3 regions of the Gordonia sp. 852002-50816_SCH5313054-c genome follow, and region 1 is predicted to be linked to each of the others. Evidence: predicted binding sites of a transcription regulator. Region 1 holds the regulator's gene; each other region holds the start of a gene.
The links. Region 1 encodes LexA, which represses DNA repair genes until DNA is damaged. Its sites were predicted from a motif close to CGAACANNTGTTCG; they were not measured.
Positions count from the first base shown of each region.

Region 2: the regulator LexA is predicted to act here: its motif matches at 4,212-4,225, upstream of A5788_RS01810 (HNH endonuclease signature motif containing protein).
Region 3: the regulator LexA is predicted to act here: its motif matches at 4,206-4,219, upstream of A5788_RS02120 (SAV_6107 family HEPN domain-containing protein).

Region 1 is NZ_LZTE01000034.1:266,376-276,235, reverse strand. It holds gene A5788_RS07300 (aminotransferase family protein) at 1-889, opposite strand, end outside; gene hrpA (ATP-dependent RNA helicase HrpA) at 1,025-5,029, shown strand; partial or broken gene nrdR (transcriptional regulator NrdR) at 5,129-5,563, opposite strand; gene A5788_RS24275 (LysM peptidoglycan-binding domain-containing protein) at 5,708-6,337, opposite strand; gene lexA (transcriptional repressor LexA) at 6,655-7,302, shown strand; gene ptsP (phosphoenolpyruvate--protein phosphotransferase) at 7,347-9,062, opposite strand; gene A5788_RS07270 (DeoR/GlpR family DNA-binding transcription regulator) at 9,332-9,860, shown strand, end outside.
Region 2 is NZ_LZTE01000022.1:11,361-21,220, forward strand. It holds gene A5788_RS01785 (hypothetical protein) at 1-263, opposite strand, end outside; gene hisH (imidazole glycerol phosphate synthase subunit HisH) at 260-901, opposite strand; gene hisB (imidazoleglycerol-phosphate dehydratase HisB) at 898-1,521, opposite strand; gene A5788_RS01800 (histidinol-phosphate transaminase) at 1,518-2,678, opposite strand; gene hisD (histidinol dehydrogenase) at 2,675-4,012, opposite strand; gene A5788_RS01810 (HNH endonuclease signature motif containing protein) at 4,254-6,197, shown strand; gene A5788_RS01815 (MarR family winged helix-turn-helix transcriptional regulator) at 6,494-6,991, shown strand; gene A5788_RS01820 (MDR family MFS transporter) at 7,251-9,038, shown strand; gene nadC (carboxylating nicotinate-nucleotide diphosphorylase) at 9,202-9,860, opposite strand, start outside.
Region 3 is NZ_LZTE01000022.1:88,669-98,528, forward strand. It holds gene A5788_RS02100 (hypothetical protein) at 1-510, opposite strand, end outside; gene rsmH (16S rRNA (cytosine(1402)-N(4))-methyltransferase RsmH) at 507-1,517, opposite strand; gene mraZ (division/cell wall cluster transcriptional repressor MraZ) at 1,742-2,185, opposite strand; gene A5788_RS02115 (DUF3040 domain-containing protein) at 2,842-3,231, opposite strand; gene A5788_RS02120 (SAV_6107 family HEPN domain-containing protein) at 3,504-4,022, opposite strand; gene A5788_RS02125 (GNAT family N-acetyltransferase) at 4,381-5,058, shown strand; partial or broken gene A5788_RS02130 (phytoene desaturase family protein) at 5,055-6,682, shown strand; gene A5788_RS02135 (LppM family (lipo)protein) at 6,791-7,786, shown strand; gene A5788_RS02140 (methylenetetrahydrofolate reductase) at 7,823-8,809, opposite strand; gene A5788_RS02145 (polyprenyl synthetase family protein) at 8,810-9,860, shown strand, end outside.

The sequences.
Region 1 (9,860 bases):
CGCCATAGGTGTAACCGTGACGCCACCAGACACCACCGGCGTAGAAGGGTTCGGCGACACGCGGCGCGATGAAGACCGCACCCATCGGGACGTACCCCGACGTCAAGCCCTTGGCTGTGGTCATCATGTCGGGTTGGAGATCGAAGCGTGCCGAAGCGAACCAGCTCTCGCCTCCGATACGGCCGAAGCCCGTCACCACCTCGTCGGCGACGAACAGCACATCGTTGTCGCGGCAGATCTGTCGGACCTCGGCCAGATAGCCCTCGGGCGGAAGGTAGATGCCGCCTGCACCGATGATCGGCTCGCAGAAGAACGCGGCAACCTTGTCGGCACCGACCCGTTCGATCAGTCCGAGCAGGCTCTTGGCGTCGTCCCACTCGACGGTCTGGGCGTCGGGCATCAGGGTTCCGTAGCCGTCGTGGTTACCGGGGATGCCCGCGAGTGAGGTGCCCGCGACATGCATGCCGTGGTAGGCCTTGGTACGGCCGACGATCATCGTCTTCTCCGGCTTGCCGACCTCCATCCAGTAACGCCGCGCGAGTTTCGCCGCAGTGTCGATCGAGTCGCTTCCGCCGGAGGTGAAGAAGATCTTGCTCCCGGGAACCGGCGCGATCGTTGCGAGCCGATCGGCAAGTGCGTCGGTGACATCCGCGGTGAGATCCCCGAATCCCGAGTAATGCGCGAGCGTCGAAAGCTGATCGGCCACCGCCTGCGCGACCTCGGTGCGCCCGTGACCGATATTGGTGAACCAGAGACCAGCGGTGGCGTCGAGATACTCGTTGCCATCGCGGTCCCACACGCGGGTGCCCTCACCCCGCGTGACCACAAACGGGCCGCTTGCGCTGACCGACCCCATATCGGCGAATCCGTGCCACAGTGAACCTGACATGCGCTCAATGATGCCCGGCGGCATCGCGGTCAGGGCACTCAGGGTCAGGTCAGCGCGCCCAGGGTCACCCTCTGGATCATCGGTCCGAGGTCACACTGCGTTGACCCATGCGTCGACACATATCCTTGAGTGATCATGTCCGTCTCCCCCGAATCACAGCCCAGCGAGTCCACCGCCGAGGCGACGCAACCCACTCCGACGGACCAACGCTCACTTCGACGCCGGCTCGCCGACCTGACGATCGTCGACCAACACCGCCTTCGACGCCGCGTCGACAAGCTCGGTGCATCGTCGAACGCGGATGCGGTGGCGGCACTCTCGCGCGACATCGACGCCGCATCACGACGCGTCGAGCGTCGTCGAGCAGCCGTCCCGGTATTGGAGTTTCCACCGGAGCTGCCGGTGTCGGAGGCCCGCGACGAGATCGCCGCCGCGATCGCCGCTCACCAGGTCGTCGTGATCGCGGGTGAAACCGGGTCGGGCAAGACCACACAGCTTCCCAAGATCTGCCTGGAGCTCGGCCGAGGCGTGCGCGGCGCCATCGGTCACACCCAGCCGAGGCGTATCGCCGCCAGTTCCGTGGCGCGACGTATCGCCGACGAGACCAACACCGAGATCGGCGACGCCGTGGGGTATTCGGTCAGGTTCTCCGACCGCTCCGGCGCCGACACCCTCGTGAAGGTGATGACCGACGGCATCCTGCTCCGCGAGATCGCCACCGATCCGATGCTGCGCGCCTACGACACGCTGATCATCGACGAGGCGCACGAACGAAGCCTCAACATCGATTTCATCCTCGGCTACCTGCACCGACTGCTCCCCCGTCGCCCCGACCTGAAACTCATCATCACCTCGGCCACGATCGAACCCGACAGGTTCGCGCGGCATTTCACCACGCCCGACGCCGAGGTCCCCGTCCTCGAGGTGTCGGGGCGGGCATACCCCGTTGACGTCCGCTACCGCCCGCTCCTCTCCTCCGACGGCCCCGACACCGGTGACGAGCGCGGTGGCGGCGAGCACGCCGACCTCGACCAGATCCAGGGCATCGACGCCGCCATCGACGAGTTGTGGGGACGCAGCAACGCCGGCGGCGACATCCTGGTGTTCCTGCCAACCGAACGTGACATCCGCGAGGCGGCGGACTCACTGTCCCGACGCGTCGCGGCAGGCGCCGAGGTGGTTCCGCTGTACGCACGATTGTCGATCGCCGAACAACAGAAGGTGTTCACACCGTCGCGCGGCAACCGAATCGTGTTGTCCACCAACGTCGCCGAGACGTCGCTGACCGTCCCGGGTATCCGCTACGTGATCGACACGGGCACCGCACGTATCTCGCGATACTCGGCGCGCACCAAGATCCATCGACTTCCGGTCGAACCGATCTCGCAGGCGAGCGCCCGCCAGCGCGCCGGGCGGTGCGGGCGAGTTGCCCCCGGCATCTGCATCCGCCTGTACAGCGAGGCCGATTTCGACGCCCGTCCCGCCTTCACCGACCCCGAGATCCTCCGCACCGATCTCGCGTCGGTCATCTTGCAGATGGCCTCGCTGCGGCTCGGCGACATTGCCGACTTCCCCTTCGTCCAACCTCCCGACGCACGCGGAATCCGCGACGGAATCGGGGTTCTCACCGAACTCGGCGCGATCACGACGACCGACAAGACCGACACCACCCCGCGGTTGACACCTGTCGGACGCACGATGTCGCGCATCCCGGTCGAGCCGAGGGTCGCGCGCATGCTGATCGCGGCACACGAATCCGGTTGTCTCGCCGACGTTCTGGTCATCGCTGCCGCACTGTCGATTCCCGACGTCCGCGAGCGACCCGGCGATCATCGCGAAGCCGCCGACGCAGCACACAAGCGGTTCGTCGTGCCCGGCTCGGACTTCATGGGCTACCTCACACTGTGGCGCTACCTCCAGGAGAAGCGACAAGAACTGTCCGGCAACCAGTTCCGCCGCACCTGCGAACGCGAGTTCCTCCACTACCTCCGCATCCGCGAATGGCAGGATCTGCACCGACAACTACGGCGCATCGTCGACGATCTCGGCTGGTCGACGAAGGACGCCGGGTCGTCGAAGGATTCTGGCGAGGCCGAGGCGTCGCACCGCACCGATGCGATCCACCAGGCGATACTGTCCGGCCTCCTGAGCAACATCGCCGCACGCAACGCCGAGGGTCGGGAGTACACAGGCGCACGCAACACGACCCTGATGATCTTCCCCGGCTCGTCACTCTCCAAGAAGCCGCCCGCGTTCCTGATGGCCGCCGAGATCCTGGAAACGTCCCGGCTTTTCGCGCACACCGTCGCGGGAATCGACCCGCTGTGGGCCGAACGACTCGCAGGCGACCTGGTCAAACGCACATACAGCGAGCCGCACTGGTCGTCGAAGCGCGGCGCCGCGATGGCATACGAACGCGCGACGCTCTACGGCGTCCCGCTGGTGGCTCGACGCCGCGTCGACTACGGCCCCATCGACCCTGCCGCCGCGCGTGACATGTTCATCCGGCACGCTCTCGTCGAAGGCGATTGGAAGACGAATCATCCGTTCTTCGAACGCAATCGAGCACTGCTGTCCGACGCCGCCGAGGTCGAACACCGCGCACGACGCCGCGACGTGGTGATCACCGAGGACCAACTGTTCGACTTCTACGACCATCGCATCGGCGCCGAGGTCACCTCGGCACGCCACTTCGACACCTGGTGGAAGAAGGCGCGCCGCGCCGACCAGACACTGCTCGACCTCACCCCGGAGGACGTCGCTGCCGACGTCCACGTCGCCGATGCCGACTATCCCGGGGAGTGGCAACAGGGCGATACCCGCTACCGCCTGCGATACCGATTCGAGCCCGGCGCACCCGATGACGGTGTGTCCGTACTCATTCCACGCCCGCTGTTGCGGCACGTGCGTCCTGCTGGTTTTGACTGGCTGGTCCCGGGGATGCGTAGCGAGCTCGCCACCGAGTTGATCAAGACGCTGCCCAAGACGATCCGCAAGACGATGGCGCCGGCCGGGCGATTCGCCGATCTCGCCCTGTCTCGTCTCACCCCGCGCCGCGAGCCGCTCATCAACGGCCTCGCGCGTGAGCTGTCGACGATCACCGGGCAGACGATTGCGGCCGACGACTTCGCTCCGGAGCGACTCCCCGCATACCTTCGCATGAACTTTGTCGTGATCGATGATCGAGAGGAGTCGGTCGCCACCGGCAAGTCCCTCGCCGAGCTCCGCCGACGCATCGAGGGTGAGGCGCCCGCGCCGACGCCGCGTCGGGTGTACACGACGTGGACGGCCGACGGAATCGGAACACTCGCCGAGTCGAGCATCGATACCGTTGCCGGACAACAGATCACGCGATATCCGTCACTCGAGGTCGTCGACGGAGCGCGCAACCGTGGGGTGGCACGGACGCTCGCGACGTCGGACGCCCAGCGGCGTGCGCAATTGCACGGTGCCGTCATCGAACTGCTCGACCACGCGATCCCGCCGCTCTCACGCAAGATCAGCGCCGGGCTCGACCCGGCCGGTCGGCTGGCACTGAGCCAGAGTCCCTATGCGTCACCCGACGCGCTGTATGCAGACTGCACCCGTCGGGCGATTCGCGACATCGCTCCCGCAGCATTCGATTTGGGATTAATCCGCACACCCTCCGCCTTCGACGAGCTCGTCTCGACACTGCGACCGCGCGTATCGGCTGCGGCGCCGGAGTATTTCGCTCTTGCTGTCGATGTGTTGCGTGAGGTTGCTCCCCTGCGTGCCGAGATCGACCGCCACTCGGGTCAAACAGCAGCCGACGACGTCGCCGAACAGTTCAACAACCTGGTCTTCGACGGATTCGTTCTCGCAACGGCACGCGAACACCTGCAGCACGTTCCGCGATACCTGACCGCCGCACGACAGCGCCTCGAGCAGCTTCCTGCCGCCGCGAACCGCGACCGCGAGGGAATGGCCGCCATCGACAGGGTCACCGAACGATGGAACCAGCGCCTGACACAGCTTCCCGAATCGCGCCGAGACATCGTCAGCGAGGAAGCTCAGTGGATCGTCGAGGAGCTGAGGGTGAGCCTCTTTGCCCAGAAACTCGGTACCGCCTATCCCATTTCGGAGAAACGGGCGCTACGAGCTCTTGACCGACTCGGTTGACACCGGACCCGCCGGACTCGACGCAGCATCGACAGTGTCGTCGCGGGTGGCGGGCGTGTCGAGGTCGTCGGAGCCTTCGTGCGAACCGGTGAGGTTGCCCTGGAGGTCGTCGATCTCGCGTTGGAAGTCTTCGAGCGAATCGAACGACCGGTAGACCGAGGCGAAACGTAGGTACGCCACCTCGTCGAGGTCGCGGAGCGGGCCGAGGATGGCCAGACCGACCTCGTTGCTGGGGATCTCGGCCGAACCGGACGACCTCACCGCGTCTTCGACCTGCTGAGCCAACTGTGCGAGATCGTCTTCGTTCACGTGACGTCCCTGGCATGCGCGTCGTACCCCGCGCATCACCTTTTCTCTGCTGAACGGCTCGGTCACACCGTTTCGCTTCACGACTGCCAGAACAGCACTCTCGACTGTGGAGAACCGCCGCCCGCACTCGCTGCACGCGCGACGACGCCGGATCGCCTGCCCCTCATCGGCGACACGCGAATCGACGACCTTGGTGTCTTCGTTCTTACAAAACGGGCAGCGCATGTAGTCCTCGTGCAAATCTCGGGACGCAGCGGCTCCGTCGGTCTGGCTCGGTCCGATCGTCTGACGACCGGCGGGAGCGAGACCGCAGCGGTGACCGTGTCGGTTTCCGACTGGACCCTGTGACATCGAGAATACCGCCAGCGCTCAGCGGTACGCGGGTGTGACAAGCGGTTGGCCAACGCGCAGCCCACTCGACGGCAGATCGTTGAGGTCGATGATCTCGTCGATGACGGTCTGACGCGGCACATCAGGCGCAACGCGTGCCGCGATCGAGCTCAGCGATTCGCCGGAACGCACGTGGACCACCTGTGTCGAGGTCGAGGACGGCATGCTCGCCCGCTGGTAGTCGGCGCCGACGGTCCCGACCACCCACACGGTCAGTGCCAACCCGACTCCCGCGAGCACCGCCAAGACCGCTGCTCGGCGCCGACGGGCCGCCACCAGCTCGCCGACGCCACCGGCGCATCGCGTGCCTGCAGGCCGCGTTGAGGTGCCGTGATCGAACGCGATCCGACGCCGAGGCCGCGGCGCGACGTCTGCGCCGGCGGTCCGTCGGGACTCAGTCGTTCGAACGCGACCCGCCACACGTAGCTCGTCGCTACGCGCGGGATTCGACGGTGCACGTCCACTGACCACCGTGGCGCGGTGAACTCGGGGACGCGTCGTCGATGCAGGTCGCGGCGTTGCAGATCGGGTGGTCGGCGGTGTTGCCGCGGATGCACTCGACGTGCTGGGAATCGTGCGGGTCACCGGGTTGGTCATCAAGCTGGTCATCGCTACCTCCAATGGTCGATCAAGCGTTCGATGAACTGATGTTCGAGTTCTACCAGAGGGGTCCGACAAAGTCCTGCGACACGTCGAACAAATGTTTGATGTTGTCAGTGGCCTCCGCTACTGTCGGCGCCAGACGATGGAAGAAAAGACGCACACCACCCCGCTTCACAACAGCACCCGGTTCACAACAGCACCCGCTTCACACATCAGGAAGGACGGAACCGATGACAGAGAAGTCACGACGCGGCCCGTCGTCGCCCAAGGGCAACGGTCGCAGCGTCGAAGGCAAGAAGAGTGGAGGCGGCGAGGAGGCACCGATCCATCCGGCCGTCGCCGAGGCAACACTCACCGATCGCCAGCGTGGCGTCCTCGATGTGATCCGAAAGTCGGTGCGCGAGCGCGGATATCCGCCGAGCATCCGAGAGATCGGCGACGCCGTCGGCCTCACGTCCACGTCATCGGTCGCACACCAGTTGCGCACCCTCGAGCGCAAGGGCCTGTTGAAGCGCGACGCCAACCGTCCGCGGGCGGTCAACGTCTCCGAGGCTCCCGACGCACATCACTCCGATGCCATCAACGGAGATCTCCCGACCCCCACGTTCGTTCCGGTACTCGGCCGTATCGCGGCGGGCGGTCCGATTCTCGCGGAGGAGGCGGTCGAAGACGTCTTCCCGCTTCCGCGTGAGCTCGTCGGTGAGGGCTCGTTGTTCCTGCTCCGCGTCGTCGGCGAATCGATGATCGACGCCGCGATCTGCGACGGCGACTGGGTTGTCGTGCGGCAGCAGAATGTCGCCGACAACGGCGACATCGTCGCAGCGATGATCGACGGCGAGGCGACGGTGAAGACCTTCAAGCGTAAAGACGGTCACGTCTGGCTGATGCCGCACAATCCGCTCTTCGATCCGATCCCCGGAGACGACGCCGCCATCCTCGGCAAAGTCGTCACGGTGATGCGCCGGGTCTGATGCGCCGAACGGGCCCCGCAAGTCGTTGACCGGCGGGGTCTGTGTCAGCCGACGAGTTGCTCGGCGGCTGCGCGTCGGGCGAGTGCCGGACTCGAGGTGGCAAGTGCGGCAGCGGCGGCAGCCCGGCACTGCTCCATCGTCACCGTCGACAGCTTCGCCCCGACTGCGGGCGTCGCCGCCGGAGCCGCCGACAGCGAGGTGACTCCGAGCCCGACGAGCACACATGCGAGCGACGGGTCGGCCGCGGCCTCGCCACAGACTCCGACGGGTTTGCCCTGCTGGGCGCCGGCGGTCGCAACCTGCGAGATGAGTGCGAGCACCGCCGGTTGCCACGGGTCGGTCAGTTCAGCGAGTTCTGCCGACATCCGGTCGGCGGCCATCGTGTACTGGGTGAGGTCGTTGGTTCCGATCGACACGAAGTCGACCTCGGCCAGAATCGCCGGCGCCAGGATCGCCGCTGCCGGGATCTCGATCATCACACCGGCCGTCAGGCCACGCTGACGGACTAGTTCGGCGAACTGTGCGGCCTCCGCGGCCGTGGCGATCATCGGTGCCATGACCCACGGCGTCGTGCCGGACTCCTCTGCCGCGCGAGCGACCGCGTCGAGCTGAGTTCGCACGATGTCGGGGTGGTCGTCGCCGATGCGGTTGCCGCGTACGCCGAGTGCGGGATTCGCCTCGTCCGGGTGCTCGATGAAGGCCAGCGGCTTGTCCGAACCGGCGTCGAGCGTTCTGATGACAACTTTTTGGCCCGCGAACGCCTCGAACACATCGCGGTACAGCCGCGTCTGCTCGTCCACATCGGGCTCATCCGCCCTGTCGAGAAACGCCAACTCGGTGCGGAACAGCCCGATGCCCTCGACTGGTGCATCGGCAGCGCTGCGCGCGGAGACGCCGTCGGCAACATTCGCGAGTATGGCGACTGCGGTGCCGTCGGCAGTCCGGCCAGGGCCACGCCACGCAGCAACAAGCGCGGCCTCCGCAACGCTGCGCTCGACGAGTTCACGCGCCTCGGACCCCTCTGGTTCGACGGTGATCGACCCAGCGCCTCCGTCGAGCAAAACCATTGTGCCGCTGGTGATCTCACTCAGTCGCGCCACAGCGACCACGCACGGGATGCCCAACTGCCGCGCGATGATGGCGGTATGACTGGTCGGTCCGCCGAGACGCGTGGCCAGCCCGACGATCACCGCGGGATCGAGCCCAGCGGTATCCGCGGGAGCGAGGTCGTCAGCGAAGAGAATCGACGGGTGACTCGGCGTCGGAATCCCCGGCTCCGGCTGGCCGAGCAACTCGGCGACCACTCGGTCACGAACGTCGTTGAGGTCGGTGATCCGCTCTGCCATCAACCCGCCGAGTTTGGCGAACATCTCGGAGAACTGCGCCGTGGCCGCGACCGCGGCGGCGGGCGCCGACGCGCCCTTCGCGACACGAGATTTCGCCGCACCGATCCATCCCCGATCCTCGGCCAACCCGGCGGTCGCAGCAAGGACCTCGGCCGCAGCTCCCGACGCGTGTGACGCGCGATGACGCAGCCTGCCCGCGACGACTGCCGCGGCGGCGACGAGGCGTTCCGCCTCCGCGTCCCGCTCGTCCTCGGCCAGAACGCGATCGGTGCCGAGTGACGTCTCGTCGTACGTGACGCGCCCACCCGGCCACAACACCGGCCCGTAGGCGAACCCTGCGACGACGGGTGTTCCCGACAACTCTCCTTGACCGTTCATGGTGACCCGATTCTCCGATACCAGGTGATTCTCCATTGCGTCTACTGCCTTCCGGGTCGATCGGCCGGGTGCGGTGATCTGTGAGGGATACCCAGCGTCGTGAATTTCTGTGATCAAAGTTACTCGAAACACTTGACTTGTCAACACACACGGGCGTAAACACAGATATATCAACATCGAATGCCACACAGAACCAAACTCACGATGATCCGCAGAAGCCAGATCCACAGCAGCCGGATCCACAGAACACAGACCCACAGCTGGTTCGCCGAAGCGCGAGCCACACCACAGATCGGAGTCGACAGGTGTACGCCGAAGAGCGACAGCGAGCAATAGCCGATCAGGTGCGCGCGCACGGCCGCGCATCCGTGACCGCTCTCGCCGACAGGTTCGACGTGACGAGCGAGACGGTGCGCCGCGACCTCGCGGTCCTCGAGCGCGCAGGTAGCGTGCAACGCGTCCACGGTGGAGCAGTCAAGGCCGGGACGGTCGAGGTAGTCAACGAGTTGGGACTCGACCAACGCGAGTCCTCCCACACCGCAGAGAAGGCCGCGATCGCACGCGCTGCGATACGGTTTCTGCCCTCGGACGGCGGATCGGTCATCTTCGACGCCGGAACCACCACCTACCAGGCCGCCAAGCTGCTGCCGGCGGATCGCAGGCTCACGGTGATCTCCACGAGCCTCCAGCTCGGGCAGGCACTCACCGCACACGAGCGGGCCACCCTACTCATGGTCGGCGGTCGAGTCCGCGGACTCACCCAGGCCGCAGTCGGAGCCGAGACCGTCGCAGCGCTGCGAAAGATGCGTGCTTCGGTTGCCTTCGTCGGCACCA
Region 2 (9,860 bases), on a different contig from region 1:
GGGCTTGCGTTTCCCTCGTCGAGGGCGCGAACCTTGCGCTCGTAGTTACCGATGATCCGACGCGACATCCAGCCGATCGTCCCGATCATCGCGAGCACCACGAGCAGCGCAGCGACCAAGCCTGCGATCGGTGACCAGTGTGCCAGCGCCAGGATGATCGGAATGCCGATCACCAGCACGAGGACCCCGGAACCCAAGACGAGTGTCACGAACCGCCCGTAGGAGAAGTGCGGGCGCTCGGGCACACCGTCGGACCCGCTCATGCGATGCTCCCGACCCAGTTGCGCAGCAGTTCGGCGCCCGCGTCCCCCGACTTCTCCGGGTGGAACTGTGTGGCACTCAGTGCGCCGTTCTCGACCGCCGCAAGAAAGCGGCTGCCGTGCTCGGCCCACGTCAGGGCCGGTGCGGCGAGTGGCGATCCGACGTTGTCCATCTCCCACGTCTGCGCCGCGTACGAGTGCACGAAGTAGAAGCGGGTTGCCGGGTCGATTCCCTTGAACAGCGTCGAGTCGGTCGGGGCGTCGACGGTGTTCCACCCCATGTGCGGCAGCACGGGAGCGTCGAGCCGCGAGACCGTTCCCGGCCATTCGCCGCATCCGTCGGCCTCGACACCGAATTCGACGCCGCGCTCGAACAGGATCTGCATGCCGACACAGATGCCGAGCACCGGGCGTCCGCCGGCGAGGCGTCGGCCGATGATCCGGTCGCCGTGGACCGCGCGCAACCCGTCCATGCAGGCCGCGAACGCGCCGACACCCGGCACGACCAGCCCGTCGGCTTCAAGCGCAGCGGTGAAGTCGCTGGTCACGGTGACGTCGGCGCCGGTGCGCTCCAGTGCGCGCTGGGCTGAGCGCAGATTGCCCGAGCCGTAGTCGAGGACGACGATGTTCGTCGCACTCATAGAGCGCCCTTGGTGGATGGCACTCCACTGACTCTCGGATCGGCCTCGGTCGCCGCACGCAACGCGCGGGCGACCGCCTTGAATTCGGCCTCGGTGATGTGGTGCTGGTCGCGGCCGTAGAGCACGCGCACGTGCAGGGCGATACGCGCGTTGAGCGCGATGGACTCGAAGACGTGCCGGTTGATCACCGTGGAGTAGGGCACGCCGGGGTAGCCGCCGATCACCGCGGTCAACATGTGCTCGGGCTCGCCGGTGTGAACACAGTACGGTCGGCCCGACACGTCGACGACGGCGTGTGCGAGCGTCTCGTCCATCGGGATGTACGAGTCGCCGAAGCGGCGAATTCCCTTCTTGTCGCCGAGAGCCTGACCAAGTGCCTGACCGAGCACGATCGCGGTGTCTTCGATGGTGTGGTGTCCCTCGACCTCGACGTCGCCCTTCGCCTCGACGGTCAGATCGAAGCTGCCGTGTGCGCCGAAGGCGGTCAACATGTGGTCGAAGAACGGGATGCCCGTCGAGATCGCTGTGACGCCGGTGCCGTCGAGGTTGAGTTCGACGACGATCGACGACTCCTTGGTCGTCCGTTCGACGCGTGCGATACGCGGTGCCGGGGTGGTCACTGTGACTTCTCCAGATCTGTGGTGGCGAGCTTCCGGCTGACGTCGAGGAACGCGTCGTTCTCGTCAACCAATCCGATCGTGACACGGAGATGCGCGGGAATTCCTACGTCGCGGATCAACACGCCGTTGTCGAGGTAGCGCTGCCACGATGCCGGAGCGTCGGCGAAGCGTCCGAACAACACGAAGTTGGCGTCGGAATCGACAACGTCGAATCCCGCCTTCTCGAGCTCTGCGACGACGCGTTTGCGCTCGGCGATGATCTTCGCGACTCCGCCGAGCGTCTCGTCGGCGTGGCGCAGCGCCGCTCGCGCAGCGGCCTGCGTGAGCACGGACAGGTGATACGGCAGCCGCACCAGTTGCAGGGCGTCGACGATCGCGGGCGACGCCGCAAGGTAACCGAGCCGACCGCCTGCGAAGGCGAACGCCTTGCTCATCGTCCGGCTGACGACGACCTTCGTCGGGAACTCGTCGATCAACTCGACGGCGCTGCGCTGCTCGGAGAACTCCGCATACGCCTCGTCGACGATCACTATGCCCGGTGCGGCGTCGACGATCGCCCGCAACCCGTCATTCGAGATCGACGCGCCCGTCGGGTTGTTGGGAGAGGTCACGAACACGATGTCGGGGCGTCGCGCGGAGATCTCACCGACCGCATAGTCGATGTCGAGGGAGAAGTCGGCGCTGCGCTTGGCTTCGAGCCACGTGGTGTCGGTGCCGTCCGAGATGATCGGATGCATCGAGTAGCTGGGCACGAAGCCCAGCGCCGCACGGCCGAGCCCGCCGAACGCCTGCAGGAGTTGCTGCAGAATCTCGTTGGAACCGTTTGCCGCCCAGACGTTTTCGACGCCGAGGTGGGTTCCGGTGGCGGCGCTGAGGTAGGCGGCGAGGTCGCTACGCAGCGCGACAGCGTCACGGTCCGGGTAACGGTGCAGCTCGGCCGCAGCGGCGCCGACCGATTCAGCGACGTCGGCGATCAGCTCCGGAGACGGCGGGTGCGGGTTCTCGTTGGTGTTGAGAACGACAGGAACCTTCAATTGCGGTGCGCCATAAGCGCTTTTGCCGCGCAGGTTGTCGCGGAGCGGAAGATCGTCGACGGTGATCCGAGCTCCGGGAATCTGGACTCCGGGTACTTGAGCGCCTGTAGCTGCGGGCGTCACTTTGCTGCCTCGGCGACAGCCCCCGAGAACCTGCGGGTGATCGCATTGCCGTGTGCCGGAAGGTCTTCGGCCTGCGCCAAGGTGACCACCTGGGCGGAGACGTCGCGCAGCGCCGCCTCGTCGTAGTCGATGACGTGCACGCCACGCAGGAAGGTCTGTACCGAGAGACCCGACGCGAACCGAGCCGAACCCGACGTCGGCAGAACGTGATTCGATCCCGCGCAATAGTCTCCGAGGCTGACCGGCGCGAAGTCGCCGACGAAGATCGCGCCGGCGTTGTGCACGCGATCGGCGACCTGCGCGGCGTCGCGCGTCTGGATCTCGAGGTGCTCTGCCGCGTAGGCGTCGACCACGGCAAGACCGGCCTCGACGTCGTCGACGAGCACGACACCCGACTGCTTGCCGCTGAGCGCCGTGGTGACCCGTTCACGGTGTTTGGTCTCGGCGATCTGGCGGTCGAGTTCTGCGTCGACGGCGTCGGCCAGGGCGACGCTGTCGGTCACGAGCACCGACGCCGCGAGGACGTCGTGCTCGGCCTGGCTGATGAGGTCTGCGGCGACGAAGGCCGGGTTTGCCGAATCGTCGGCGAGGATGGCGATCTCGGTGGGACCGGCCTCGGCATCGATGCCGACGAGTCCGCGACACAGGCGCTTGGCTGCCGTGACGTAGATGTTGCCGGGACCGGTGATGAGGTCGACCGGGTCGAGGACCGCACCGTCGGTATCCGTACCGCCATAGGTAAGGAGCGCGACGCCTTGCGCGCCACCGACGGCCCAGACCTCGTCGACGCCGAGAAGAGCGCACGCGGCGAGGATGGTCGGGTGTGGCCAACCGCCGAAGTCCTTCTGCGGGGGCGACGCAACGACGAGCGACCCGACGCCCGCCTCCTGCGCGGGAACGACGTTCATGATGACCGACGACGGGTAGACAGCATTGCCGCCGGGTACGTACAGGCCAACACGCCTGACGGGAATCCACTTTTCGCTGACGGCTCCCCCGTCGACGACCTGTGTGCGCGACGTCGTACGACGCTGATCGGCATGGACGAGCCGAGCGCGAGTGATCGACTCACGCAGCGCATCAGCGACGGCCGGATCGAGTTTCGCCAGGGCATCCGCGATCACATCGGCGGGAACCCGAACACTCGACGGACGAACGCCGTCGAACTTCTCGCCGTACTCGAGTGCTGCCTCGACGCCGCGATCGGCGATCGCATGCACCACCGGCGTCACCGTATCCAGCACGGCGTTGACGTCGGTGCCCCCACGGGGCAACGCGCGACGCAGCTCAGCGAGCGTCGGCGAGCTACCGCGCAGGTCGGTTCGGGCGAGCATGGGTGTCTCCTGATCGGTCGGGTTGATGTGTCCAGGATATGTGGCGGCACCACCGGTTTCCGAATGCGGTCTGTCAGGACCAACGCGGCAGTAAGGCGCGGAGGCAGTCGCATAGTCATCCAGCCTCGGTGACCCGATCACGATCCGTCGAAAGTTTCTTCGATTATTCCTGGACGGTGTCGGTATTGTCGGGTAATGTAGAACACATATTCGACACGACGCGGGGCGGGGGTGGCGGCACGTGAACAGCAACAGCAATCGCAACAACAGCGAGAATGGCCGTGCACCTTTGGCTTTGGCGACTGCTGCGGTGGGATCGGCGGATGCGGTGGTGGCGGAAAAGCTGTCACGGCTTGCCGCGGTGCTGGATGAGTTGGCTGCCGTCGATGTGTCGCTGGTATCCGATGCCGCGCTGGTCGAAGCCACCGTTGAGGCAGAACGGTTGGCGTTGCGGACCGCGGGTGCGGTCACCGATCGCTTGATTGTGGAGGCCTCCGACCGCGACCTACCCCGCGCGTCGGGTTTCCGCGACATCCGCAATTTCATTGGGCAGGGTCTGCACATCGGTGACCCCGCCGCGCGGCATCGGGTGATCGCGGCGACCGGCTCGTTCACCACGATCTGCGGCGACCGACTACCACCCGCATGCCCAACGTTGGCCGGCTATGTGGCGGAGGGTCGGGTCGCGGGCGCGCACGTGCGGGCGGTGTTGGAGGTTTTGGAGGCGATCCCCGGTGAGGTGTCGGCCGAGACGAAAGCGGCGGCCGAAGCACAGATGGCCGGCTACGCGGTCCAATTCACCCCTGCCGAGATCACCAATTTGGGTTCACGATTGTTGGCGCACCTGGATCCGGATGGGACGCTGACCACCTCGAAGGACCGTAAACGTCGACGTCGCCTGTGGGTGAACCGGCAGAACGCTCAGTTGATGTCGCGGTTGACTGCCGATTTGGATCCGATCGCCCGCGCCCGGCTCGACACGGTGCTCGATGCGTGGGCTAAACCGGGCATGAACAACCCGGACGACCCGGAGTCGCCGGTCGGGCCGATCACCATGGCGAATGCTGAACAGGTCGCGGCCGCGGCGCTACGTGATGAACGCTCACCCGCGCAACGCAACCACGACGCGTTCTCCGCACTCCTGCAGCAAGTACTTGAATCAGGGATGCTCGGCAACACCCATCGCGGATTACCGATCCAGGTGATCGTCACCACCAGCCTGCAGGAACTCGAAGAGCAGGCAGGGATCGCACAGACCACGTCCGGAACACTGCTCCCGATCAGCGATGTGATCGAAATGGCCGCCTCCACCGGGGCGAGCCAGTATTTGGCGGTGTTCGGTGAGCACACCAGCATCCCGCTGTATTTGGGTCGGTCGAAGCGGATCGCGTCACTCGGACAACGACTCGCCTCCTTTGCTTCGGCGGGCGGGAAGATGTGTTCGGCACCCGGCTGCAACCAGCCCGCATCACGGGTGCAGATGCATCACGCCGCCAAAGACTGGGCCGACGGTGGGTTGACCGATATCGACCAACTCGTCCCGGCGTGCGATGTGCACAACCGGAGAGTCGGCACAAAACCCGGGCAGTTCACCACCCGCATGATCACCGAAGGCCCCGACACCGGACGTGTCGCGTGGCGGCTCAACGCCAAGCCGGGTATGCCGGAGAATCCGGAACGCATCAACCGCATCGCCGACGTCAAAGCCGACTTCCACGACTACCTCGCCGCCGAACACACCAGCAACCAAGCCGCAGCGGCGGCACGAGCAACCGGGACAAGCACAGACGCGACGGTCACCGAGATCGGCGCGCGAGCCTCCAGCAGAGTGGGCGCCGAGAACGTCACAGACACGGCCAGCGACCAGATGGTGGTCGCGGACGCAGTGGGCGCCTGGATGGTGTCGCCGTCCTCAGTGCCGGACCCGCCGAGCACGCAGGTGGCACGTCAGACGCTCACCGGCGTCGAACTCGCGCTGGCGGATAGAATGCCTTCCGCAGATCCTCGGCGCCTCGGCAGGCGGGTCGACATCCGATGGAACCTCCCCAGGCCACTCGAACTCGACCCCGACCCGCCCACAGACCCCAACCCATCAACGGGCCCGGCCCCACCAGGCGGCCCCAACCGGCTCGGCGGCGTCGACCCGCCAGACAGCCTCGGCCCACCGCTGGCCGACGCCGCCTGACCACCGCCATCCCGGGCGAACTGTCGAATCCGGTTGCGCCGCAACCCGTCTACACCCCGCCACCACACACGGTGGCGGGGCAGACGTGGTTGCCTGAGGGACAGCCCGAACGGAGTGTGCAGACGTGCAGCCCCGGCAGGCCACGGCGCCAGGTCGTGCACGGCTGCCCTCGCCAGGATCTTCCGCACCCTCGCCGGCGCCCCCGATACGCCAAGTCGAATCATGAATCATGTTCAACTGCGCGGTAACCTGTGGCGCATCATCCGACGAACCGCGACGGACAGGATTCACCGCAGATGGGCGACGCTCGCTCCGACCACCCAGTGGACGCCGACGACGTATCCGATGACCCGATTACCGACCTGGAGACAGGTTTCGCTGACCTGATGCGGCAGGGACGGATTCGACTGCGCACCCGTGCTCGTGCGGTTGACCCCCACCTCGACCCGTCGAACTATCCCCTGATCGCGATGCTCGCCAGCGCCGACGGATCTCTGCCGGTATCAACACTCGTCGCGCAGCTCGGACTCGAGAAGTCGACTGTGAGCAGACAGATCGATGCCCTCGTGCGCCTCGGCCTGGCCGAGCGACACGCCGACCCGCATGATGCGCGCGCTCGACTGGTCTCCTTGACTCCTACCGGCCGCGCACGCGTAGATCACGTAGCCGATGCGGCGGTCGCAGACTGGCGGGCACGGTTGTCCGAATGGGACCCCGAGGACATCCGGACACTCACCCGGCTGCTCAATCGTCTCCTTGTCGACGACGCGGAGTTCGAACCCGACCTGACCTGATCGGCGGCGTGCCCCGGCGCCGACATCGCGGCGCTGACATAACGGCGCAACGCCGCGTCGAGAAACTCCGCCGGAGCCGGGAATACTCAAGATAGTTGCGCGTTACAACTATCAATGGTTATAGTTGCTTCACTCAACTAGTTGGTTGCGTGACGTGTCTGCAGCCAGCAATCGGCCGGCCATTGTCGCCGCGCCCCCGACATCCCTCTCCCGCTCGGCAGACCGTGCGGGATCAGCCACCACCTCAGGAGGTTCTCCCATGTCTCTAACCGCCACGCGGGAGGTTGCTTCCGCAGCGGGCGCACCGATGACCCATCGACAAAAGCTCGAAGCACTCGTCGGTTTGCTCCTCGGGATGTTCGTCGCGTTTCTCTCGTCGACGATCGTGTCCAACGCGCTCCCCGTCATCATCACCGACCTGCATGGAACGCAGGGTCAGTACACCTGGGTCGTCACGGCGACTCTCCTCGCATCCACGGCGACCACACCCATCTGGGGCAAGCTTTCCGACCTGGTGAGCAAGAAGATCCTGGTCCAGGCGTCGTTGGCGTTGTTCACCCTCGGCTCGGTGCTCGCCGGACTCTCACAGTCGGTCGGCATGCTGATCGGTTTCCGTGTCATCCAGGGCCTCGGACTCGGTGGCCTGCAGGCGCTGGTCGTCATCGTGATCGCATCCATGTTCAGCCCACGCGAACGCGGCCGCTATCAGGGTCCGATCGCAGCCGTGATGTCGCTCGCGACGGTCGCCGGCCCGCTGATCGGTGGCGTGATCGTCGACACCAGCTGGCTCGGTTGGCGCTGGACGTTCTACGTCTGTGTTCCGCTCGCGGTGATCGCATTGCTGGTCATCCAGCGCACGCTGAATCTTCCGACGGTCCGCAAGGACGTTCGCATCGACTACCTCGGCGCGTTCCTGATCGCGGCAGGCGTGAGCACACTGCTCATCTGGGTCACCCTCGCCGGTGACAGCTTCGCTTGGCTCTCGGGAATGACGTTCGGACTCGTCGCACTCGGAATCGTCCTCATCGCAGGTGCATTGTTCGTCGAATCACGCGCCAAGGACCCGATCATCCCGCTGCGGTTGTTCCGTGACCGCACGACGACTCTCGCCACAATGGCGAGCGTTGCAGTGGGTGTCGCACTGTTCGGTGGTGCCGTGTTCCTCGGTCAGTACTTCCAGATCGCCCGCGGCTACTCCCCCACGGCGGCAGGTCTGCTCACCCTTCCGATGATCATCGGCTCGATGCTCGCCGCAACGGTCTCGGGCGCCCTGATCACACGGTTCGGTCGGTGGAAGCGCTTCCTCGTCACCGGTGCTGCCCTGATGACAGCAGGCTTCTTCCTCCTGTCGACCATCGACGCCCATACCGACATGGTCGTCATCGGAGCGTTCCTGTTCATTCTCGGACTCGGCATGGGAATGACCATGCAGAACCTCGTGATGGCTGTGCAGAACAACGTCGGACCCGATGACCTCGGTTCAGCGACGTCGACGGTGACGTTCTTCCGCTCGCTCGGAGGCGCGGCAGGCGTGTCGGTTCTCGGTGCGGTGCTGGCAACCCACGTCACCGACCTGATCACCAAGGGTCTGGTGGCAGCGGGTGTCAATCCCGCTCAGACCGGCGGGTCGGGTGCAGGGCTCTCGAACCTCAAGGATCTGCCGGGACCGATCGCCGAGATCGTCCGCGGTTCCTACGGTGACGCAATCGCGCGCGTCTTCTTCATCGCCGGTGTGATGGCCGCGATCAGCTTCGTCGCGATCGTGTTCATCAAGGAGGTCGCACTCAAGACGCAGAGCTTCGACGAACAGCGGATGGCCGCTGTTCGTGAGGAAGTCATCGACGTCACCCCCGCCGCGTCGTTCGACGTAGCTCCGGTCACCGTGGACAGCGGACGGACCAGCGACAGCCACGCTAGCGACTCGGACGTGGACGACATCGACGAGGAGTTCGCGAAACTCGTCGACGGTCCGGAAGCCACTGCGCGCTCAACGGCCGCCGTCGGCGAAACCGACGCTCAGCCCGGACGTCACGAGCGCACGGAGTAACCGTCGAAACGATGTACGCGCACTAGCGCGCACTGATTCCAGACACACTGGTTCCAGACACACTGTGGCCCACAGCCTTTTCGCTGTGGGCCACAGTGCATCTCAGAACCGTTGCACCTCAGAACTGGTGCATCTCAAAACCGTTGCCTGCACGCCGCAGCGCTCAGAGAGGAATGTCGAGTCCGAGGTCGAGCGCGGTTACCGAATGCGTCAGCGCGCCGACGGCGAGGTAGTCGACGCCCGTGCGGGCGTAGTCGGCGGCCTGGTCCAGACTCAACCCGCCGGAGGACTCGAGTTTTGTCTCCGGCGACCTGTTGTTGCGGCGGGAGACGGCCATCTGGGTTGCCCAGAGTTCGAAGTTGTCGAGCAACACGAGTTGGGGTGCGAGGTCGAGCACCTCGTCGAGTTGATCGAGCGAGTCCACCTCGACCTCGACCGGCAGGTCGGGTGCCGCCGCACGCACAGCGCGGAGCGCCGCGCTCACCGATCCCGCGGCGGCAACGTGATTGTCTTTGATCAGCGCGGCGTCACCGAGCCCCATGCGGTGATTGACGCCGCCACCTGCGCGCACCGCATACTTCTGCAGATAGCGCATGCCCGGCAACGTCTTTCGTGAGTCGCGAATCTTCGCCGACGTTCCGTCGACGGCGTCGACCCACTGAGCTGTCGCGGTGGCGATCCCGGAGAGATGGCACGCGAGGTTGAGTGCCGTGCGCTCCGCGGTCAGCAGAGCGGCGGTCGGCGCATGCACCGCCAACACCACGTCTCCCGGTGCGACTCTCGTTCCGTCGGCAACCGCAGCGGTCACCTCGTACGCACCGG
Region 3 (9,860 bases), on a different contig from region 1:
GCCGAGCACCTTGGGCTTGCCATTGGCGCCGACAACCATCCGGGCCGGATTCTGAACCGGGATCATCCCCAATTTCGCTGCCTTGTCGGACAATTCGGGCGCGGAGTCGCCCGACTCGTAGCTGCGCTTGAGACTGTCGCGGCGGTCGACGAGCGACTGGTTGACCTTGCGCTCGATTCCGAGTCGGTAGGAATCCTGCGCGGCCTTCGTCGACAGCCAGAGACTCAACCCGAGACCCACGACGAGCAGCGCGAGAACGGGCACCACGAACGGAACCGACCGCGCACGAGTGAACAGCGAGACACGTCGGACGGCCGAATCGCGGTCACCACGCGTCGACGTAGAGCCCTGCGCCACAACACGATTGCGACGGCGATCGAGCGCACGTTGGGCTGCTCGCGAGCGGTTGGCACGCTCGGATTCGAGATTCTCCCGACGCGGACGACGGGTTGGCGTTGTGGTGGCTGCACCTGCGCTGTCGGCGACGGTGCGGTCGTCGAGCACTGTCATGACCGATTCCTCTCGACACGTTCGATGGCGCGGACCCGTACCGGGGCAGACCGCGGATTCTCGGCGAGCTCGGCCTCGCCTGCCTGCTCGGCACCTCGGGTGACGAGTCTGAACTTGGGTGCGGTCCCCGGCAGTTCGACCGGAAGGCCGGGTGGCGACGTCGAGGTGGTACGAGATGCCAACTCACGCTTGACAATTCGGTCTTCGAGCGACTGATAACTCATCACCACCACGCGTCCACCTACCGCGAGCGCATCGAGCGCTGCGGGCAACGCGAGGCGTAGCGCGTCGAGCTCGTGATTGACCTCGATCCGCAGCGCCTGGAACGTGCGCTTCGCGGGGTGCCCACCGGTCCGACGTGTGGCCGCAGGAATTGCGGCATAAAGCAATTCGACGAGCCGCCCACTTGTTGTGAAGGGTTCGGTCTCACGGGCCCGGAGAACGGCTGACGCGATCTTGCCTGCGAAGCGTTCTTCTCCGTATTCCGACAGCACCCGTGCGAGGTCGCCGTGCGAGTACGTGTTGAGCACGTCTGCCGCGGTCAGGTCGTCGTCCGGATTCATCCGCATGTCCAGAGGGGCGTCGACGGCGTAGGCGAATCCACGATCGGCGCGGTCGAGTTGCATCGACGACACACCGAGATCGAAGAGCACGCCGTCGATGTGGTCGACGCCTGCCGCGGCGAGGACGTCGTCGATGCCGTCGAATCGAGACTGGTGAAACGAGATCCGGTCGCCGAAGCGGGCGAGGCGATCACGTGCGATGTTCAACGCCGACTCGTCACGGTCGATGCCGATCACACGCGCGTCGGGAAATTCGGTGAGTATGAGTTCGCTGTGGCCGCCGGCGCCCAACGTCGCGTCGACGAACACCGGACGGTCGGTCTCCGAGGGGTCGGCACCAGAGTGGGTCAAGGCCGGTGCGAGAAGTTCGGTGATCCGCCGTGCCATGACGGGCACGTGGCCGAATTCTCCGGAACGACGTTCGTCGTCGTGTGGCGCGTTCACCGAATCACCTCCCGACGCGTGCTGTCTGCACGCCCCGACCCGTTGCGGCCACGCACACTCATCTTGAATCCCTGGCACCGACACTGGTCGGCACGAAGAGTCTCGCCGGGTGAAGCGGGGTCCCGGTCCGGTCGCGAACCTGGCGTTGGGGAAGTACGCCAGGGTCGTTCCGGACCGGGGCCTCGATCCACCCGAAGCCCTGTCCATCGTGTGCCATTCCTCGGCTACAAGACCGCGTTCAGTGCGGCCGAGTTGGCTGCCGAGAAGTTCTCCTCGTGCTCGTTCTGGTACTCGCGCCACTTCTGCGCGTCCCAGATCTCGAGGTGATCGAAACTGCCGAACACCACGCACTCCTTGGTCAGCTCCGCGTACTCCCGATGGTCGGGAGACAAGCTGATCCGACCCTGCCCGTCCGGGCGCTGCTCCTCGGTGCTGGCGAAGAAGTAGCGCTGAAAGGCTCGTGCCTGCGGATCGTTACGGGATGCCTCCACAATTCGGGCGGCGATCTCGTCGAACTCCTCGGCTCGAAACACCGACAGGCTGTGGTCTTGGCCTTTTGTGACCATCACGCCTCCTGCCAGTGCGTCGCGGAACTTGGCGGGCAATGTCAGTCGCCCTTTGTCGTCCAACTTGGGTGTGTAGGTGCCGACAAATCGAACGGACGACATGTCGACACCTCCTGCCCCCTGAGCGATCCGTTCCGGTCCGTCTCACCCAGTGCTGCCACAGTACCCCACTTTCCACCACTTTCCACCCCTTCCACCCCCTGAAGTCGCCATCCAAAACTATTGCTGCAGGTCAACACAGATAAACACGGTGGTGGATGACACCACGCGCCGCGTGTCCCAGCCCGCCATTCGTGTGTCCAGAAGGACGAAACAGCATCAAAGTGACTGATGGGAGCCAGTTTTGTGCCCGGGTGGGGAGATGTGGGGAACCCGGTGGGGCGCTGTGGGGACCGCGGTGGGGCGGCGTGGGGAATCAGGGGCCGCACAGCTGGCGGCGGCGTCGCGGGAGCTCCGGAGTGGGAGGTCCGATCAGGCAGACCAGAGCGATGGGTGCATGGCCCCACCAGAAGGCAGGGTTAGAGGTGAGGTGGCCGGCCGGGCCGGTGCGGACACGGCGTGCTCACCCGCATACGACAACAGGGCAACACATTGGTGCGATGTGTTGCCCTGCTGTTTGTGAGATCTGACTATCTCAAGGAGTGGTGGAGGCGTAAATGTGTGTCCTATCGAAGGCCGTGGGTGCTGCAGCACACACATCCTTCGATACGACACACAATGTGGCCGAAGGGAGACGCCTGATCAATCAGGCGCCTGGGTCACTCCTGGTCGAAGCGGCGGTTGAACCGTTCTTCCATGCGCTCGGTGAACTTGCGCTTGCCTGCCGGCCGCGCGGGGGCCTCGGCGGGTGCCGAATTCTCGGGACCCGAGCGGCCACCGCCCCACAGAGCGAGGAGGCCCGCGCCGAACATCACGAGAAATCCGATGAGGCTGACGACGGGAAGCCCGGCCACGCTGAGGCCCACCAGTGGGCCGACGACGAGCAGCACAAGACCCACGACGAAGACCGCCGCCGCCTGAAGACGACGACGACCCGACGACCGGCCAAGCCGCCGACGCTTCACGCTGGACGCGAACTTCGGGTCCTCGGCGTAAAGAGCACTTTCGATCTGTTCGAGCATGCGCTGCTCGTGCTCCGAGAGTGGCACCGACCCTCCTTACTACGTTGCCGATTCACACATCAACGAGATTGTGGCGACCGCGGACGCCAGTCTCGTGACATGTGTTCGCGGCTTACTGCTTCCATGATACGAGGTGATTGCAAGCGCGACCACCATAACCACCCGACCGTCGCATCGAAGCCGCCAATAGCGACAATTCGGGACCTGTGATCACGTCGGGTGAAATGACCGCCATCCGAACCGCCGTACGGCGCCGTCGGCCGCGAAGCGCGAACCGCAGGCGCGGACGAGCCGATGAATCAGGCGATGTGGTCGTAGCCGTAGTCGGACCGGTCGACCGCTTGGTGCGCAAGCTTTCCCTGTTCGTAGGCGACGATGATGTCTTCGACGGCGTCGAGAAACGACAACACGCGGGAGCGGAGCGCCACGACCGTCGCACCCTCGACGGAGCGACGCAGGCCTGACTCGATCTCCATGCGCACAGACGACATCCGGGCAAACGCCTCGGCGAACTCGGCCAGATCAGGAACAGCCGACGAGATCCGCGACCACGCATTGGGGGACACGCGTCGAGATGCTCGCTTCGCGGGTGGTTCGTAGACCGCGAGTGCCGCTCCTGCCGCCCGCAGCGCCGCCAAGTAGTACTGGCGGAACCGTTCGGCGTCGTCTGGCACGCCGTCGGCATTCTCGACCAGGATCTCTGCGCGATCGAGGAGGTCGCGAGCACGCACGACGACCATCGGGTCGATCTCCGGACGCACCACTGCACCTCGCCGTGCGTGACGCACTGTGCCGCGCGTCGGCCTATGGACTGCCATCTCGCGCTCCCTTCGGTGTTGCGTCCGCTCGACACCCGAGCGGCTTCCACGTTCCTGTGTGACCAAGTCGTTCGTGTGTGACCAAGTCCCGGTACGGTCCGGCGATGCACGCTTCCCTCGTCCGTCGCCGGACCGCCCAGACTGTCGTGGGTGACGCAGAACGGCTTGCGGAGGCACGTTCATCGAACACCCGTTCGACATATTCAATATAGCTAGAACGGCGACACTCTTCAAGAGGAGATGTGGCCCCATTCCCGACAGCAGAAGCGTAGAACTCGGTACCGACATTCCCGATCGGCTGCGGCCTGCCAGGAACGCGACGCGCGCGGCGGACTGCGGGAGGAAGGACAACGAGCAGTTGGCGACCCGACTCGTTCGGTTGACCGGCCAGGACTCCCCGGCCTGGCTCGACGCTGCCCTGAATGTCTACGTGACCGCGATGGACTACCCGCGTGGCACCGAGCACCACCGGGTTCCGCTCTGGCGCGAACACATCGCCCGACGCGGGTGGACCGCATACGCGGCGCTGACGGCCGTCTCCCCCGACATCCGGCTCGACCCCGACGCGGAGCGTCGACGTATCGGCCCTCCGGTGTCGCCGTCGGGGCACGAGATCATGGTCGGCATCGCCTACGGCTATCGCGGCGCCGACGACCAGTGGTGGAATCACCAACTCAGGACCGGACTCCGACTGTCCGGCTGCGACCGCGACACCATCGAACGCATCGCAACCAACTACTTCGAACTCACCGAACTCCACGTCCACCCGACCGCTCAGGGCCACGGCATCGGCGAATGGTTGCTGACCGCGCTGCTGAGCGACCGCCAAGAAGACCACGTCCTGCTGTCCACCCCGGAGATTCCCGCCGAACGAAATCGCGCGTGGTCCCTCTACCGCAGGATGGGCTTCGACGATGTGCTGCGCCACTTCACCTTCACCGGCGACCCACGACCCTTCGCTTTCCTCGGTCGACGACTCCCGCTCGACGCTGCTACCGAACCTCTCACAGGCACGCCACCAGCGGCGGCGCGGTGAGCCGCCGAGGCGACTCAGGCCACAAGCCCCGGCACGACGCCGTTGTCGTGGGTGCAGGTCACAACGGCCTCATCGCGGCCGCCTACCTCGCCCGCGCGGGACGTTCGGTCCTCGTCGTGGAACGCGACGACATCCCGGGCGGCGCTGTTTCGACCGTCGAACGCTTTCCGGGCTATCGAGTCGATCGCGGATCGTCGGCACATCTGATGATCCGACACCCCCGATCATCGACGAGCTCGACCTCTCCGCGCACGGTCTGCGCTATATCGACTGCGACCCTTGGGGTTTCGCACCCGCTACGCAGGACGGACCACCGTTGGTGTTCCGCACCGACCTCGACGCGACCTGCGCGTCGATCGCCGCCGCGTGCTCAGACGCCGACGCGGACGCCTACCGACGATTCGTCGACGTGTGGGGTCCGCGGTCGCGAGCTGTGCTCGACGCGTTCAACTCGCCGGCAACGCTCCCCCGGTTCGGACGGGCTTTCACCGGTATCGGCAACACCGCCCACACCGCGCGTACCGGGTTCATCGGTAGGCGTGCGGGGTCTCTGATGTCGGCGACCCAGGAACTGATGATGTCCGGCGACGCCCTCCTCGATCGCTGGTTCACCTCCGAACGACTCAAAGCGGCTCTCGCCTGGTTCGGCGCGCAATCGGGTCCGCCGATGAACGCGCCGGGTACCGCACCCATGGTCGGGTTCGCCGCGCTCATGCATCGGATTCCCCCTGGCAGGGCGGTCGGCGGCAGCGGCGCGCTCACCGAATCCCTCCTGCATCGCCTCGACGCCGACGGCGCGCAGGTACTCACCGGGTCGCCCGCGACGTCGATCAGTCGGTGTGGCGATCATTGGCGCGTGCAGACCGGCGAGGACAGCCACTGCACCGACCAGGTGATCGCCGCCTGCCACATCTTCGCAACGCTCGACATGCTCGACGCCGGGCGAGCTGCTCCACCAGCGGAGATCGATCGGTGGCGGCGCGAGATCGACATCGGTTCCGGCATCGGGATGGCAGTCCGGCTCGTCACACGCGCACTCCCCGCCTACCGCGACCTGCCGTCGGACCTTCCACCGCACGGCGTGCATTCGGCGCTGGGACTCCTCGTCGCCGATCGCGCACAGCTTCGTCGCGCGTACACCGCGGCCTCGGTCGGCGAGTTACCACCGCGCCCACCGTGCGTCGTGATGAGTTACTCGGCGATCGACCCGACACTTGCTCCCGCACAACGACATTCGATCACCGTATGGTCGCAGTGGCATCCCCGACAGTTGCGCGAAGGACAGTGGTCGACGGCCGGCTCGGTCGCCGCGGACGAGATCCTCGCCGAAGTCGATCGCCACGCACCGGGGTTCAGTGCGTCGGTCGACCATCGTTATGTACAGACGCCGGCCGATCTGGAATCCGAACTCGGGCTGGTCGGCGGCAACATCATGCACGTCGAGATGACGATCGACCAGATGTTCGTCTATCGGCCGCACCCCGACCTGGCCGGGCACCGTGTACCCGGCGCGGCAGGACTGTTCCTCGCCGGGGCGTCGACGCATCCCGGCGGTGGGGTGACCGGTGCCAGCGGGCGTATCGCAGGGCAACTCGCGATCGCGGCGAGCCGATGGCGTCGCTGACGCTCCTCATCCGGCACTCCGCATCCGACACTCCCCATCCGACACTCCCCGCCTGACACACGCCGCAGGGTGTGCGAGGCGACGGTGCCCTTCTGGCACGATGAGCACGTGCAACCGGCTACCACGCGACGCCCGACCGATCCGACGCGCAGACGTTCCGCGCGAACCGCGGTCGCGTCGGTGTTGATCCTGCTCACGGCCATTCCTCTGCTGTCGGGGTGTCTGACCCGCTCGACCACCGTCGGCGACCGGTATGCCGGCACGGTCATCGTCGCCACCTCGCCGGACAATCCCAGCGGCGCGCCACGACTCGACATTCCCGAATCGATGCGCAACAACGTGTCGACCTCCGACTACCGCGAAGGCCCCAACACGGGTGGGGGCGACTCGGCGAACCCGTCGGCTTCACCGTCTCCGGGCGCCCCGTCCGCAAGCGCCCCATCCGCAGGCGCACCGTCGACCGGGACACAGCCGGGGACCACAGGGCAGGGCGCGAGCCGGGTCGGTACCAGGGCGACGTTCTCCGATCTGACCGCCGGTCAGCTCAGTCAGCTCGGCGACATCGTCGCCAACGCGTTCGGCGACACGTCGATGACGATGGAGCTGAACGCCAAGCGCAGCGGCGACGTCGTGCGCTTCCGCGGCAGTGCAGATCTCAACGGACTCGAGGAACGCGATTACCTCAAGTTCACCCTGGCGTTCGCTGGTCCGATCACCGCGAGCAACGTCGCGAAGCAGGATTCGGAGACCTCGGTCACGTGGACACCCGAACCGGGCAAGGTCACCGAGTTCATCGCCGATGCGACATACCCCGACCCCGCGACCGCGGCGTTCACCGGATGGACGTGGCTCCTCGTGATCGTGTGCCTGCTCGTCGTCGCGCTCGTCATCTGGTTGGCGTACTCGCACCGCGACACGAGCCCTCGCCCCGGGCGGCCGCGGCCGGTGCGTCGAAGCGCACCCGTCCAAAAGGCAACGGCACCGAAGGCAGCAACACCGAAGGCAGGCGCCCAGCCTTCGACGGCCGCACCCGCCGCGCACGCAGAATCCGCGACGACGCCGTCGGGTGGCGACAAGCCGAAGAGCACAGGCTCCGCTGGCTAGGCCTCCCAGCGGGGCAGTTGCGCCGGCTGGCGCCGGTTAGTTCGACGAGACGAGCGGCAGGGCGTCGGAGGTGTCGACGCCAAGCCGGTCGAGTACCTCGCAGGTGGCCTTGGCAAAGTTGAGGCTGATGAAGTGCAGCCCGGGGACGCCCTCAGCGATGAGACGTTGCGACATCTCGGTGGCGATGTCGATTCCGACCGCGCGCACCGCTGCCCTGTCTTCCTGTTCACCGGAACCCGCGGCGGCGATCAACCGTCGCTCGACGCTCTCGGGCAGGACCGAGCCTGACAGCTCGACCATCCGTCGGACCGAGGCAAGCGACGTGATCGGCATGATCTCGGGGATGATCGGCTTGGCACCCTGCTCGGCGTCGGCAGCAGCGACGCGGTCGCGCAGGCGGAGGTAGAAGTCGACGTCGAAGAACAGTTGGGTGACCGAGTACTCGGCGCCCGCGCGGAGCTTGCTCACCAGTACGCGGGTGTCGTGGTCGAGATCGGGAGCGCGGTGGTGGCCCTCGGGGAAGGAGGCCACACCGACGTGGAACTGGCCGAGTCCGCCGATCAGGTCGACGAGTTCTTCGGCGTACGAGACGCCCTCGGGATGCTTGACCCACTCACCGAGCGGATCTCCGGGCGGATCACCGCGCAGCGCAAGGATATTGGTGATGCCCTTATCCGCGTACGCGCCGACCAGCGAGCGCAGTTCGGCGATCGAGTGGTTCACCGCGGTGAGATGGGCGACCGGCACCAGCGTCGTCTCGGTCGCGAGTTGCCCCGCGATGCGCACGGTGCGATCGCGGGTGCTGCCACCCGCGCCGTACGTCAGTGACACGAACGCGGGATTGAGCCGCTCGAAGACACGCACCGCACGCCACAGGCGTGCTTCACCCTCGGCATCTTTCGGTGGAAGGAACTCGACGGAGAAGGGCACCTGTCCCGGATGCGGCGCAGACAGACGTTCGACGACGGACGGCACCGGGGCGGATGAATTCACCGGACCAGTGTACGGGCTAGCCTGTGACACGTGACCTCGACCGCTCCCGTCCCCACGCGCCTCGCCGAGGTTCCCGGCGCAGTCGAATCCGTGCTGCGCGACTTCCTCGGTACCGCTGTGTCAACAGCCGCGGCCATTTCGCCGGTCGTCGGGTCGTCGGCGCAGGTCGTCGCCGATTTCGTGCTGTCGGGCGGCAAGCGCATCCGGCCCGTCTTCGCGTACGCGGGGTGGCAAGCGGGCCGCAGCGACGCCAACGGTGTCCCGACCGGCCTCACCGACGCCGACGCACTGCGGATCAGTGCCGCCCTCGAACTTGTGCAGGGGTGCGCGCTCATTCACGACGACATCATCGACGCCTCCGACACGCGGCGCGGCAGACCAACGGTGCACCGGGTCTTCGAGCGCGGCCATCGCGACGCCGGATGGCGCGGCGACGCGGCCGAACACGGCGTCGCGTCGGCTGTTCTTGCAGGCGATTTCGCGCTCGCATGGGCCGACGACCTTGTCCACGGGTACGTCCCGGCGACCGTGTCGCCCGCGGGAAGGCCTCTGACGGGCCCGCAGGTCGCGCCCCTGCCACCGGGAGTGATCGCAACATGGGCGGCCATGCGTACCGAGGTCCTCGGCGGTCAGGTCCTCGACATCGTCAACGAGGTCAGTGGCGAGGAATCGACGGAGGCCGCCTATCGGGTGATGGAGTTCAAGACGGCGGCGTACACGGTCGCGCGTCCACTCGAGCTCGGTGCCCGCGCCGCGGGTGCCTCCGAGGAACTCGTCGACCAACTACGTTCGGTCGGCCACGATCTCGGCATCGCGTTCCAGTTGCAGGACGACCTTCTCGGTGTGTTCGGTGATCCGGTCCGAACCGGCAAGCCTTCGGGCGATGACCTCGTCGCAGGTAAGCGGACAGCGCTTCTCGCGCTCGGACTGTCCCGCGCCGACGCGGACGATCCCGCACTCGGCGACACGTTGCGGTCGGTCATAGGCACCGAACTGTCAGCAGACGAATTGGCCACTGCGCGCGGCATTCTGACCGATGTGGGCGCCGTCGCCGACGTCGAGCGAACGATCGACACGCTGC